DNA from 2 places in the Pseudoalteromonas sp. SA25 genome. Region 1 is predicted to be linked to the other one. Evidence: predicted binding sites of a transcription regulator. Region 1 holds the regulator's gene; the other holds the start of a gene.

Region 1 (5,923 bases):
AACCCAGTAACAACATTTATTTTATTAGGCAAAATTAACTGCCCACATTGCTGCGCATTTTGCGCATGCATTAATTCGCCATCATTTAAGGTAAAAAGAGTACGCGCATCTTGAGCGCATGCCTCAATATTTAGCTGCTGTAAATAAGTAGCGAGTAAACGTGCTGACCACAGTTCGCCATGTGCAAGTAATGCAGCCTCTTTTAGCTGCTCAGCTTGAGCAAGTTCTGCAATATAGCTAAGTTCGATACTTAGTGTTTTAAGTGCACTTCGTTTTAAATCGGCTTCTAATAGCTGCTCTATTAAATCACTTTGATGGTTATTTAACTGCAGTAAAATATCAGCTACTGCTTGAGTATCTTGTTTTTGATAGCTTTGCCAAAGTAATACTAGCGTATCGGTTGTCTTACCCGCAGCCGATACCACCACACAATCACCCGGTTGAGTATGTGTAATTATTATTTTTGCTACGCTTTGGTATCGCTCACTTGAGCTTAAACTTGAACCACCAAATTTATGTACACAATTGACCATATTAATCACCAAAGCGCCGGACGGGCTGCACTTAATTTAACGTTCCCACCAGAAGTGCCTGCACCTTTGCCTACACGGCCAACATTTTTATTTTGCCCTGGTTTTACAAGTTCAAACACTCGCTCAAAATCAGCGACTAAATCGTGTATATCTTCAATACCTACCGAAATACGAATAAGCGTATCGCCCACACCCGCTTCTAAACGTGCTGTTGCCTCCATACCTGCGTGCGTCATAGTTGCAGGGTGACAAATTAAGCTCTCTACGCCACCTAGTGACTCAGCTAAACTAAACGTTTTAAGACTAGTTAAAAATGCCGCAGCGTCATTTATATCGCCTTTAATATCAAAACTCACCATGCCACCAAAACCAAGTTGCTGTGCTTTAGCCAGCTCATGTTGAGGATGTGACTCAAGACCTGGGTAGTAAACTTGGCTTACATATTCAGAGCTTTCAAGATACTTAGCTATTGCCAGTGCATTTTCTTGATGCTGCCTTAGGCGCACATTTAAAGTACGTAAACCACGAAGCGTTAAATAGCTATCAAAAGGCGCACCCGTAATACCAATGTTATTAGCCCACCAAGCAAGCTCATCGCCTAACTTTTGTGTTGCTGCAATAACAGCGCCGCCTACTACATCTGAGTGTCCGTTAATGTATTTAGTGGTTGAATGCACCACAATATCTACACCAAACTTAAGAGGGTTTTGTAAGGCAGGCGACAAAAACGTGTTATCTGCAGCCACCAATGCACCGCATTGCTTTGCAACATCGGTAACCGCTTTAATATCTGTTAAACGAAGTACTGGGTTACTTGGGGTTTCTATCCAAATAAGCTTAGGTTTAATTACTAAAATTTGTTGAAGGCTTTCTTCTTTTGTTAAATCTAATATTTCGAGCTTTAGTAGTCCGCGTTTTTGTAAAGATGTAAATAAACGATAGCTGCCACCATAACAATCATGTGGAATTACTAACGTATCGTCACTATTAAGTAGCTGAGTAGCTAAATGCACGGCAGCCATGCCTGTAGCTGTAATTATGCCACGAGCGCCACCTTCAAGCTTAGCAAGCGTCTCAGCTAAAATATCACGATTAGGATTACCGCTACGACCATAATCATACTCACGCTTAGTATCAAAGTCGGCAAACGAATAAGTAGTCGATAAATAAATTGGCGGTACCACCGCACCATGATGTTTATCAGCATCAACGCCGTTACGTACAGCAATGGTCGCTTTGTTTTTTTCGCTCATATTCGTCACCTGATTAATTTGGATGTTTAGACGTCTAAAAGAGTAAGTTATCCGTTTTGATAAGTCAAAGTATTTTAAAGCTCTAGATGGCTAAAAGTAGAAGGGGCCTCTGCGAATAACACATTTTAGCTCACAAAAGTGTGCTTATCTTTACACCTACAATAGGCTTATTAAGATAGATCGGTATCTATTATTTGACTATCTTTTTTAAATCGATAGAATTTCACGCATATTTACACGCTTTTTATACCGTGTGAGAAATTAATAATCTGAGGCAACGATACATCTTATGGCTAAATGGAATGGTGAGTATATTCACCCATACGCAGAACACGGTAAAAAATCAGAGCAAGTTAAAAAGATCACCGTTTCGATCCCGCTAAATGTATTAAAGGTATTAACTGACGAACGTACACGTCGTCAAATCAATAACCTTCGCCATGCTACTAATAGTGAATTGCTATGTGAGGCATTTTTGCATGCTTTTACTGGCCAACCTTTACCAAATGACGATGACTTACGTAAAGATAACGCCGAAAAAGTACCAGAAGAAGTTAAAAAAATAATGCAAGAAATGGGTCTAGAAGTACCCGTTTTAAACGAAGAATAAATATTACAAAGATAAAAAAACCTCAGTAATTACTGAGGTTTTTTTATGTCTAAATTTTATTGCATAGCTCTACTGTATAGATTTACTGCATATAGTTTTCAGGTAGCTCAATTTGTGCAACACCTGACTCAATAGCAGCAAGTGCAACAGCTCTTGCTATACGCGGCAGTAAACGTGGATCCATTGGTTTTGGAATAATATACTGCGCACCAAATTCTAGTTTATCTACTCCAGCGGCTTTTAAAACTTCTGCAGGTACTGGCTCTTTGGCAATACTTCGAATAGCATCTACTGCAGCAATTTTCATTTCATCGTTAATAGCACTTGCACGTACATCAAGTGCACCACGGAAAATAAACGGGAAACATAAAACATTATTAACTTGGTTTGGGTAATCAGAGCGCCCTGTTGCCATGATTAAATCGTTGCGTGCGCCGTGCGCAAGTGCAGGATCAATCTCAGGATCTGGGTTTGAACATGCAAACACAACTGGTTTTGCAGCCATTAGCTTTAAATCTTCAGCCGCTAATAAGTTAGGGCCAGAAACACCCACAAATACATCCGCATCTGCAATTACATCTTGCAATGTACGCTTATCGGTATTGTTAGCAAAAAGCTGTTTATATTCATTTAAGTCATCGCGGCGGGTATGAATAACACCTTTGCGGTCAAGCATATAAATGTGTTCACGCAGTGCACCACACTTAATTAACAGCTCCATACACGCAACAGCGGCAGCGCCTGCACCTAAACATACAATAATTGCATCTTCAATTGACTTACCTTGTACTTCTAGCGCATTTAACATACCAGCAGCCGTTACAATGGCAGTACCGTGTTGATCATCATGAAAAACAGGAATACTACAACGCTCTATTAATGCTTTTTCTATTTCAAAACACTCTGGTGCTTTAATATCTTCAAGGTTAATACCACCGAATGTGTCGGCAATATTGGCAACCGTATTAATAAAGTCTTCTGTTGTTTTGTGCTTAACTTCAATATCGATAGAATCAAGCCCTGCAAAACGTTTAAACAATAACGCTTTACCTTCCATTACGGGCTTAGACGCTAAAGGACCTAAATTACCAAGGCCTAGAATTGCAGTACCATTAGTAATAACCGCAACCATGTTACCTTTACCAGTATATTTATAAGCATTTGCAGGATCTGCAGCTATTTCACGTACAGGTTCGGCAACACCTGGGCTATACGCAAGTGCAAGATCATGAGCCGTTTCAGCTGGTTTTGTAAGCTCAATGCTAATTTTACCTGGTACGGGATGTGAGTGGTAATGTAGTGCTTGTTCACGAAAGTCAGACATAACGCGATGGTATCCTGCAATTTAAGTTAAAGTGAGAGATGGAGTCTTGGGGTACGATACCCTTATTATTTTTAAATTCCAAGCAATATCAGGTCTATCCTGTTATATGCTATATCCTTTAATTTTAAGAGGTTTTTCAGTAACTTTGCAGGATTATATCGACATTTAATAAATAAAAATTCACCTAAAAAGTAAGTTTTTAGGTGCTTTTATGCCTATCAAAATCTTATAAAATGTATACTTAAAGTATCAGCATAAACTTAGAATAACAGCCTACGACCCTACTTTAAAAACAGATAAGCCCACGTTAGCTACTTTTATCAACCTAGTTAAAAATTGTACTATTTAAAATATAGAGAATATCTATCGATTTGTCTGTAAAGGATTATGCATACTCAGAATAAGAATAGGAAATAGTTATGCAAAAGGAGGGGATCGTTAAAATCAACGAAATAATACCAATCTGCTTATATATGGTGTCTATTTAACGTTAAGAAAATTACGCTAGAACTAGGCAAAAATTTTTGTATCTAGTTGTTCTAAATAAAAAATTTTTAACGACGTTATAGTGCAATTTAATACGTTAAATTGCTCAAAGATTTATGCAGGTTGGTATAAGATAATAAATAACAAATTTTAGGCACAAAAAAAGCACCATAAGGTGCTTTTTTTAACTAAACAGCAATAATTACTTCTTGCTGGCAAGTGCACCGAAGCGCTTGTTGAAGCGATCAACACGTCCGCCAGTGTCTAAAACTTTTTGCTTACCAGTGTAAAACGGGTGACACGCAGAACATACGTCTAAGTGAATGTCTTTACAAAGAGTTGAGCTAGTTTCGAATTTATTTCCACATGAACATGTTGCAGAAATTACTTCGTACTTAGGGTGAATACCTTCTTTCATAGGAACCTCTAGTTAAGGCCGCATCGCTCTCCAAACCCGGAGTTTGGCACCATACGTCGTTAAAACAAATTTGTTGGTGGCGGATTTTATCCAACAACCTCCCCCCACACAAGTATTTATTTATATTTTTGCCAAAAAAGTGAACAATCTCTGTCTCAAGCGCTATTGCTAGTAGGTTTTTAGCGTTATTTTTAGTACATTACAGCATTAATTTTACGGGTTGAGTTGTTATGAGTTTTGTTGAAGTTGCTATTAAAGTCCCGCTTCCACGCACCTTTGATTATAAAATAGAAGAACAGCTCAGTGGCTTATCAACTCCTTTACTACCTGGCATGCGGGTTTTGGTACCTTTTGGTAATCAAAAAAAAGTAGCGGTTGTTCTGGGTATTAAAAGCAGTACCGACGTCCCTTTAAATAAAATTAAAAATATTATAGAGGTAATAGACGACGCCCCTATTTTAAGTGCCCAGCATTTAGAACTCCTTAGCTTTACTGCCCGCTATTATTGCTATCCATTAGGCGAAACTATTCATATAGCGCTACCTGGTGCACTTCGCCAAGGTGAATCGCCTGATAAAACCAGTATTAATATGGTTGCCCTGACAGAAAAAGGTGCAAAAGTACCGTCATTAAAAGCTAAAACACAGCTCAACCTATTAAAGCAGTTATCGCAATCAGGTAAGTCATCATTAACTGAGTTAAAAGCACTGGGCTTTAGTAAAAAAACAATAGATAGCTTAATAGATAAAGAACTCATAACACAAACTATTGAGCACGATAACCAATGGCAAAGTGTTGCTCCAACCGTCGGTAGTAAACCAGTACTTAATAAAGAACAAGCGGTTGCTTGCACAGCTATAAATCAAAGTACTGGCTTTAGCAGCTTTTTATTAGAAGGCGTAACGGGCAGCGGTAAAACCGAAGTGTATTTACAGTGCCTAGAAGAAGTACTCAAACGTGGCGAGCAAGCCCTCGTACTCGTGCCCGAAATCGGCCTAACACCACAAACCGTAAACCGTTTTCGCCGCCGCTTTCCTGATACACCCATTATGCTTTGGCACTCAGCACTTACCGACAACGAACGTTTACAAACATGGCGTTTTTGCGAAAAAGGCAGTTGTGCGATAGTTATTGGCACACGTTCGAGTATTTTTCTGCCATTTTTAAAACTCGGTATGATTGTTGTTGATGAAGAACACGACTCGTCATTTAAACAGCAAGATACCCTTCGTTACCATGCTCGTGATTTAGCCGCTTACAGAGCTTTTCAGCATAAAATCCCGCTTATATTAGGCAGCG
Region 2 (5,923 bases), on a different contig from region 1:
AATACGGTCAAGGAACCAACGGTCATGCGAGATACACATTACACAACCAGGGAACTCTAAAATAGCGTTCTCTAGTGCGCGTAGTGTTTCAACGTCCAAGTCATTGGTTGGCTCATCGAGTAGTAACACATTGCCGCCAGCTTTTAATAACTTAGCAAGGTGTAAACGGTTACGCTCACCACCTGATAGGTCTTTAACAAACTTTTGCTGATCGTTACCTTTAAAGTTAAAGCGACTTACATATGCACGGCTTTGGAACTCAAAGTTACCAATTTTTAGTACGTCTTGACCGTCTGATATTTCTTGGAAAACAGTTTTGCTTTCATCCATACCGTCGCGGAACTGATCAACAGTAGCAAGGTGTACGCTTTCGCCAACGGTAATGCTACCGCTGTCTTGCTTTTGCTCACCACTGATCATTTTAAACAGCGTTGATTTACCCGCGCCATTCGCACCAATGATGCCTACAATGGCACCTTTTGGCATGCTAAAGCTTAAATCGTCAATTAAAACGCGATCGCCAAAACTCTTACGAAGATTAGTTACTTCAAGCACTTGGTCGCCTAAACGCGGGCCAGGTGGAATAAACATCTCGTTAGTTTCGTTACGTTTTTGGTAATCAGACTGCTGCATTTCAGTAAACTGAGCCATACGTGCTTTTGACTTAGCTTGGCGACCTTTAGGGTTTGAACGAACCCATTCAAGTTCTTGCGCAATTGATTTTTGACGTGCTTTTTCAGATTTTTGTTCTTGCTGTAAGCGCGCATCTTTTTGTTCAAGCCAAGAAGAGTAGTTACCTTCCCATGGAATACCTTCACCACGGTCAAGCTCTAATATCCAACCCGCTACATTATCAAGGAAGTAACGGTCATGCGTTACCGCCACAACAGTGCCTTCGTAATCGTGTAAGAAGCGCTCTAACCATGCAACCGACTCTGCATCCAAGTGGTTAGTTGGTTCATCGAGAATAAGCATGTCTGGTTTTTCAAGCAGTAATCGACATATAGCAACACGACGACGCTCACCACCTGAAAGGTGCTCAATTTTAGCATCCCATTCTGGTAGGCGAAGTGCATCAGCAGCACGTTCTAAAACGTTGTCGATGTTATGACCATCGTGCGCTTGAATAACAGCTTCAAGCTCGCCTTGCTCTTTTGCAAGTGCGTCAAAGTCAGCGTCTTCCATGGCGTATTCGTTATACACTTCGTCAAGACGTTTAAGTGCGTGTTTAACTTCGCCAACAGCTTCTTCAACAATTTCACGAACTGTTTTGCTTTCGTCTAAAACAGGCTCTTGCGGTAAATAACCAATTTTTGTACCAGGCTGAGGATGTGCATCACCTTCAAAATCTTGGTCAACACCGGCCATAATACGTAGCAACGTAGATTTACCAGAACCGTTTAAACCAAGCACACCAATTTTAGCGCCAGGAAAAAAGTGTAACGAAATATCTTTTAAGATAGTGCGCTTAGGTGGCACAACCTTAGATACTCGACTCATCGAGAATATAAATTTATCAGGTAAAACCATGGAGGAAAGCCTTCAAATAATAATAAAAATTTCAATGTTGTATTGTAGTGGCTGACAGGTGAAACAGTCAACGAATGGCGGGTTTTAAAGCACTAAAGCATGCTTGTAAGTAAAGTATAAAATCATGAATAAATTTCATTTAGACATCTATACATCTAGAGGTTGATATTTTTCACTTTCAGTTCATAATTAAGCTTCGGTTTTTATGAGCAGGAGTAAAGTATGCCAATTACAGTAAAAGACGAGTTGCCGGCAATTGCACGTTTACGTCAAGAAAACGTATTTGTAATGCCAAAAACACGTGCAAAAACGCAAGAGATACGCCCAATGCGTTTGGCTATTTTAAACTTAATGCCTAATAAAGTAGAAACCGAAGTTCAGTTTATTCGTTTGCTTGCCAACTCGCCTTTGCAAGTAAACGTAGAACTACTGCGTCTCGACACTCACCGCAGTAGCAGTAATTCAGAAGAGCACCTTGATACCTTTTATCGTTATTTTTCTGAGGTTAAAGACAACAATTACGATGCGTTAATTGTAACCGGTGCGCCACTTGCCCATTTAGAATACGACGATGTAGCGTACTGGGATGAGCTAAAAGTCATTATTGATTGGGCTGAGCAACACGTTACCTCTACGTTATTTTCGTGTTGGGCAGCACATGCAGCGTTATATCACCGTTACAATTTAAAGCGCGATTTAAAAGACGACAAACTGTGTGGCGTATTTACCCACCAATGTTACTTTGATCACGGCGCACTGACTCGCGGATTCGACGACACCTTTTTAGTACCGCACTCACGCTACGGCCACATCGATATAAATAAAATAAACGCTTGTGATGAGCTAGTTGTACTAGCTGGTTCTGAGCGAGTAGGGGCTTACTTACTCAAAAATAAATCAGGTAGCCAAGTGTTTATAACCGGCCACCCAGAGTACGACGCCGACTCGCTAAAAGCAGAATACGAGCGCGATTGTAAAAAAAGCCCTAATGCACCAAAACCCGAAAATTACTTTCCGGATGACGATGCAACCAAACAACCTTCAAAAACGTGGCAAAGCCATGCTTTTTTACTTTTTTCGAACTGGTTAAATTACTACGTGTACCAAACCACACCGTATGATATTAATTTAGTTAGCCAAGACGTGAGGACTAACAACTATGCCGAATAACGCTCCTACAAATAATAAGCAAGCCGAAATAAGCGCCGCATTAAAAGAACGCATTTTAATTTTAGATGGCGCTATGGGCACCATGATCCAAGATCATAAGCTAGAAGAAGAAGACTATCGCGGAGAGCGTTTTAAAGACTGGCATGTATTAATTAAAGGCAATAACGATTTATTAAGCCTAACCAAGCCCGATTTAATCACTGATATTCATCGTGGTTTTTTATCAGCGGGCGCCGATATTATCGAAACCAACACGTTTAACTCGACCACTATTTCGATGGAAGATTACGACATGGCAAGCTTAAGTCGTGAAATAAACCTAGAGTCGGCTAAATTAGCACGCGCAATTTGCGATGAATTTACGGCTAAAACGCCAGAAAAACCACGCTATGTAGCCGGTGTTTTAGGGCCGACATCTAAAACGTGTTCAATTTCGCCAGACGTAAACGATCCGGGTTACCGAAATGTCACCTTTGATAAGCTGGTTACTGCGTATATTGAATCAACACTTGCATTAATGGAAGGCGGCGCCGATTTAATATTAATCGAAACTATATTCGACACCCTTAACGCAAAAGCGGCCTCGTTTGGCGTAGAAGAAGCCTTTGAGCAAGCAGGGCGCACATTACCAGTTATGATCTCGGGTACTATTACCGATGCCTCTGGTCGTACGCTTTCGGGGCAAACAACCGAAGCATTTTATAATTCTATTCGCCATATTAAGCCTATTTCGATTGGTTTAAACTGTGCGCTTGGTCCTGATTTACTGCGCCAGTATGTAGAAGAGTTATCGCGCGTGTGCGAAACCTTTACATCGGTACATCCTAATGCGGGCTTACCAAATGAGTTTGGTGAATACGACTTAGAAGCGGGCGATATGGCAACCGAAATTATCGATTGGGGTAAATCGGGCTTTATTAATATAGTAGGCGGATGCTGTGGCACCACGCCTGCGCATATTCGCGCTTTTGAAAAAGGTTTAGCGGGCGTTAAACCACGCCAACTACCAGAGCTTGAAGTACGCATGCGTTTATCAGGCCTTGAAGCCTGTAACTTAAATTAAGGAGCCAGCATGACCCAACAAATAGCAGTATTTACTAATGTCGGCGAACGTACCAATGTAACGGGTTCTGCCATGTTTAAACGTTTAATCATGGAAGAAGACTTTGAAGCCGCGCTAACAGTGGCACGCGAACAAGTAGAAAACGGCGCACAAGTTATTGATATAAACATGGACGAAGCCATGTTGGACTCAAAAGCCGCTATGGTTAAGTTTTTAAACTTAATAGCCTCAGAGCCTGATATTTCTCGCGTACCAATTATGGTCGACTCCTCAAAATGGGAAGTAATAGAAGCAGGCTTAAAGTGTATTCAAGGCAAGGCAATTGTTAACTCAATATCGTTAAAAGAGGGTGAAGAGCCGTTTATTCGCCAAGCTAAAATAATAAAACGCTTTGGTGCAGCCGCTGTTGTAATGGCGTTTGATACCGACGGGCAAGCCGACACGGCAGACCGTAAGTTCGCAATATGTGCGCGCAGTTATAAAATATTGGTAGAAGACATTGGCTTTGCGCCAGAAGATATTATATTCGACCCTAATATATTTGCCGTAGCCACCGGTATTGAAGAGCACGATAACTACGCCGTAGAATTTATTGAAGGCACTCGCCGTATTAAGCAAAATTTGCCGCACTGTAAAGTGTCGGGCGGTGTATCAAATGTATCGTTTTCGTTTAGGGGTAATAACCCCGTACGTGAAGCCATTCACTCGGTGTTTTTATATCACGCTATTCAAGCTGGTATGGACATGGGTATTGTAAATGCGGGGCAACTAGCCGTTTACGATGATATACCAGAAGAACTACGTAAAGCCGTTACCGACGTAATACTTAACACCGACTCAGGCGCAGGCGAGCGTTTAGTAGAGCTTGCACCAAAATACTCAGGTATGGCGCAAGCCGAGCGAGTAGAAGATTTAGAGTGGCGCACATGGCCTGTTGCAAAACGCCTTGAGCACGCGCTTGTTAAAGGTATTACTACCTTTATAGATGAAGATACCGAAGAATGCCGCGCCGCAGCAGCTAAACCTATTCACGTAATTGAAGGGCCGTTAATGGACGGCATGAACGTAGTAGGCGACTTATTTGGCGCAGGTAAAATGTTTTTACCACAAGTTGTTAAATCGGCGCGCGTAATGAAGCGAGCCGTAGCCTACCTAGACCCATACATTGAGCTTGAAAAAGAAGAAGGCTCAACTAACGGTAAAATAGTAATGGCGACCGTAAAAGGTGACGTACACGACATAGGTAAAAATATTGTGGGTGTTGTACTGCAATGTAATAACTATGAAGTAATCGACTTAGGTGTAATGGTACCGGCTGATAAAATATTACAAACCGCAATCGACGAAAAAGCCGATATTATTGGGTTATCGGGCTTAATTACCCCATCGCTTGACGAAATGGTACACGTAGCAAAAGAAATGAAACGCCGTGGTTTTGAACTGCCGCTGTTAATTGGTGGCGCAACTACTTCTAAAGCGCACACCGCAGTAAAAATTGAGCCGCAATATGACAAAGGCGTAGTGTATGTAAGTAATGCCAGCCGTGCGGTAGGTGTAGTATCTAATTTATTATCAAAAGAGCATAAGCCTGGTTTTTTAGAAAAAACCCAAGCTGAATATGTAAAAGTACGTGAGCAACAAGCGCGTAAAAAACCACGTTCTAAGCCTGTTACAATCCAGCGTGCCCGTGATAACGCAGCAAAGCTTGATTGGGATAACTACACGCCACCAGTGCCTAAAAAGCTTGGCGTGATCGAGTTTAAAAACGTATCAATTGCCACTTTACGTAAATACATAGATTGGACGCCATACTTTATGACGTGGTCAATCGCTGGTAAATACCCGCGCATAATGACCGATGAAGTAGTAGGCGAGCAAGCGCAAAGCTTATTTAAAGACGCTAACGATATGTTAGACGACCTTGAAAAAGCATGCAGTTTGCAACCACTTGGCGTAATAGGTTTATTCCCTGCTAACCGCGTTGGGGACGACATAGAAATATACACCGACGAAACACGCAAAGAGCTGTTAACTACCTCATGTCATTTACGTCAGCAAACCGAAAAAACCGACTTTGCTAACTACTGCCTAGCCGACTATATAGCACCCAAAGGTACACCAGATTATTTTGGCGCATTTGCAGTAACGGGCGGTTTAGAA

The links. Region 1 encodes MetJ, which represses methionine synthesis genes. Its sites were predicted from a motif close to TAGACGTCTAGACGTCTA; they were not measured.
Region 2: the regulator MetJ is predicted to act here: its motif matches at 1,671-1,688, upstream of metA (homoserine O-succinyltransferase).

What each region holds. Positions count from the first base shown of each region.
Region 1 covers NZ_WTKV01000001.1:260,573-266,495, forward strand. The annotation lists gene metL (bifunctional aspartate kinase/homoserine dehydrogenase II) at 1-533, opposite strand, end outside; gene metB (cystathionine gamma-synthase) at 539-1,786, opposite strand; gene metJ (met regulon transcriptional regulator MetJ) at 2,076-2,396, shown strand; gene GQR45_RS01230 (malic enzyme-like NAD(P)-binding protein) at 2,479-3,720, opposite strand; gene rpmE (50S ribosomal protein L31) at 4,409-4,624, opposite strand; gene priA (primosomal protein N') at 4,855-5,923, shown strand, end outside.
Region 2 covers NZ_WTKV01000023.1:57,090-63,012, forward strand. The annotation lists gene ettA (energy-dependent translational throttle protein EttA) at 1-1,530, opposite strand, end outside; gene metA (homoserine O-succinyltransferase) at 1,753-2,700, shown strand; gene GQR45_RS17030 (homocysteine S-methyltransferase family protein) at 2,690-3,763, shown strand; gene metH (methionine synthase) at 3,773-5,923, shown strand, end outside.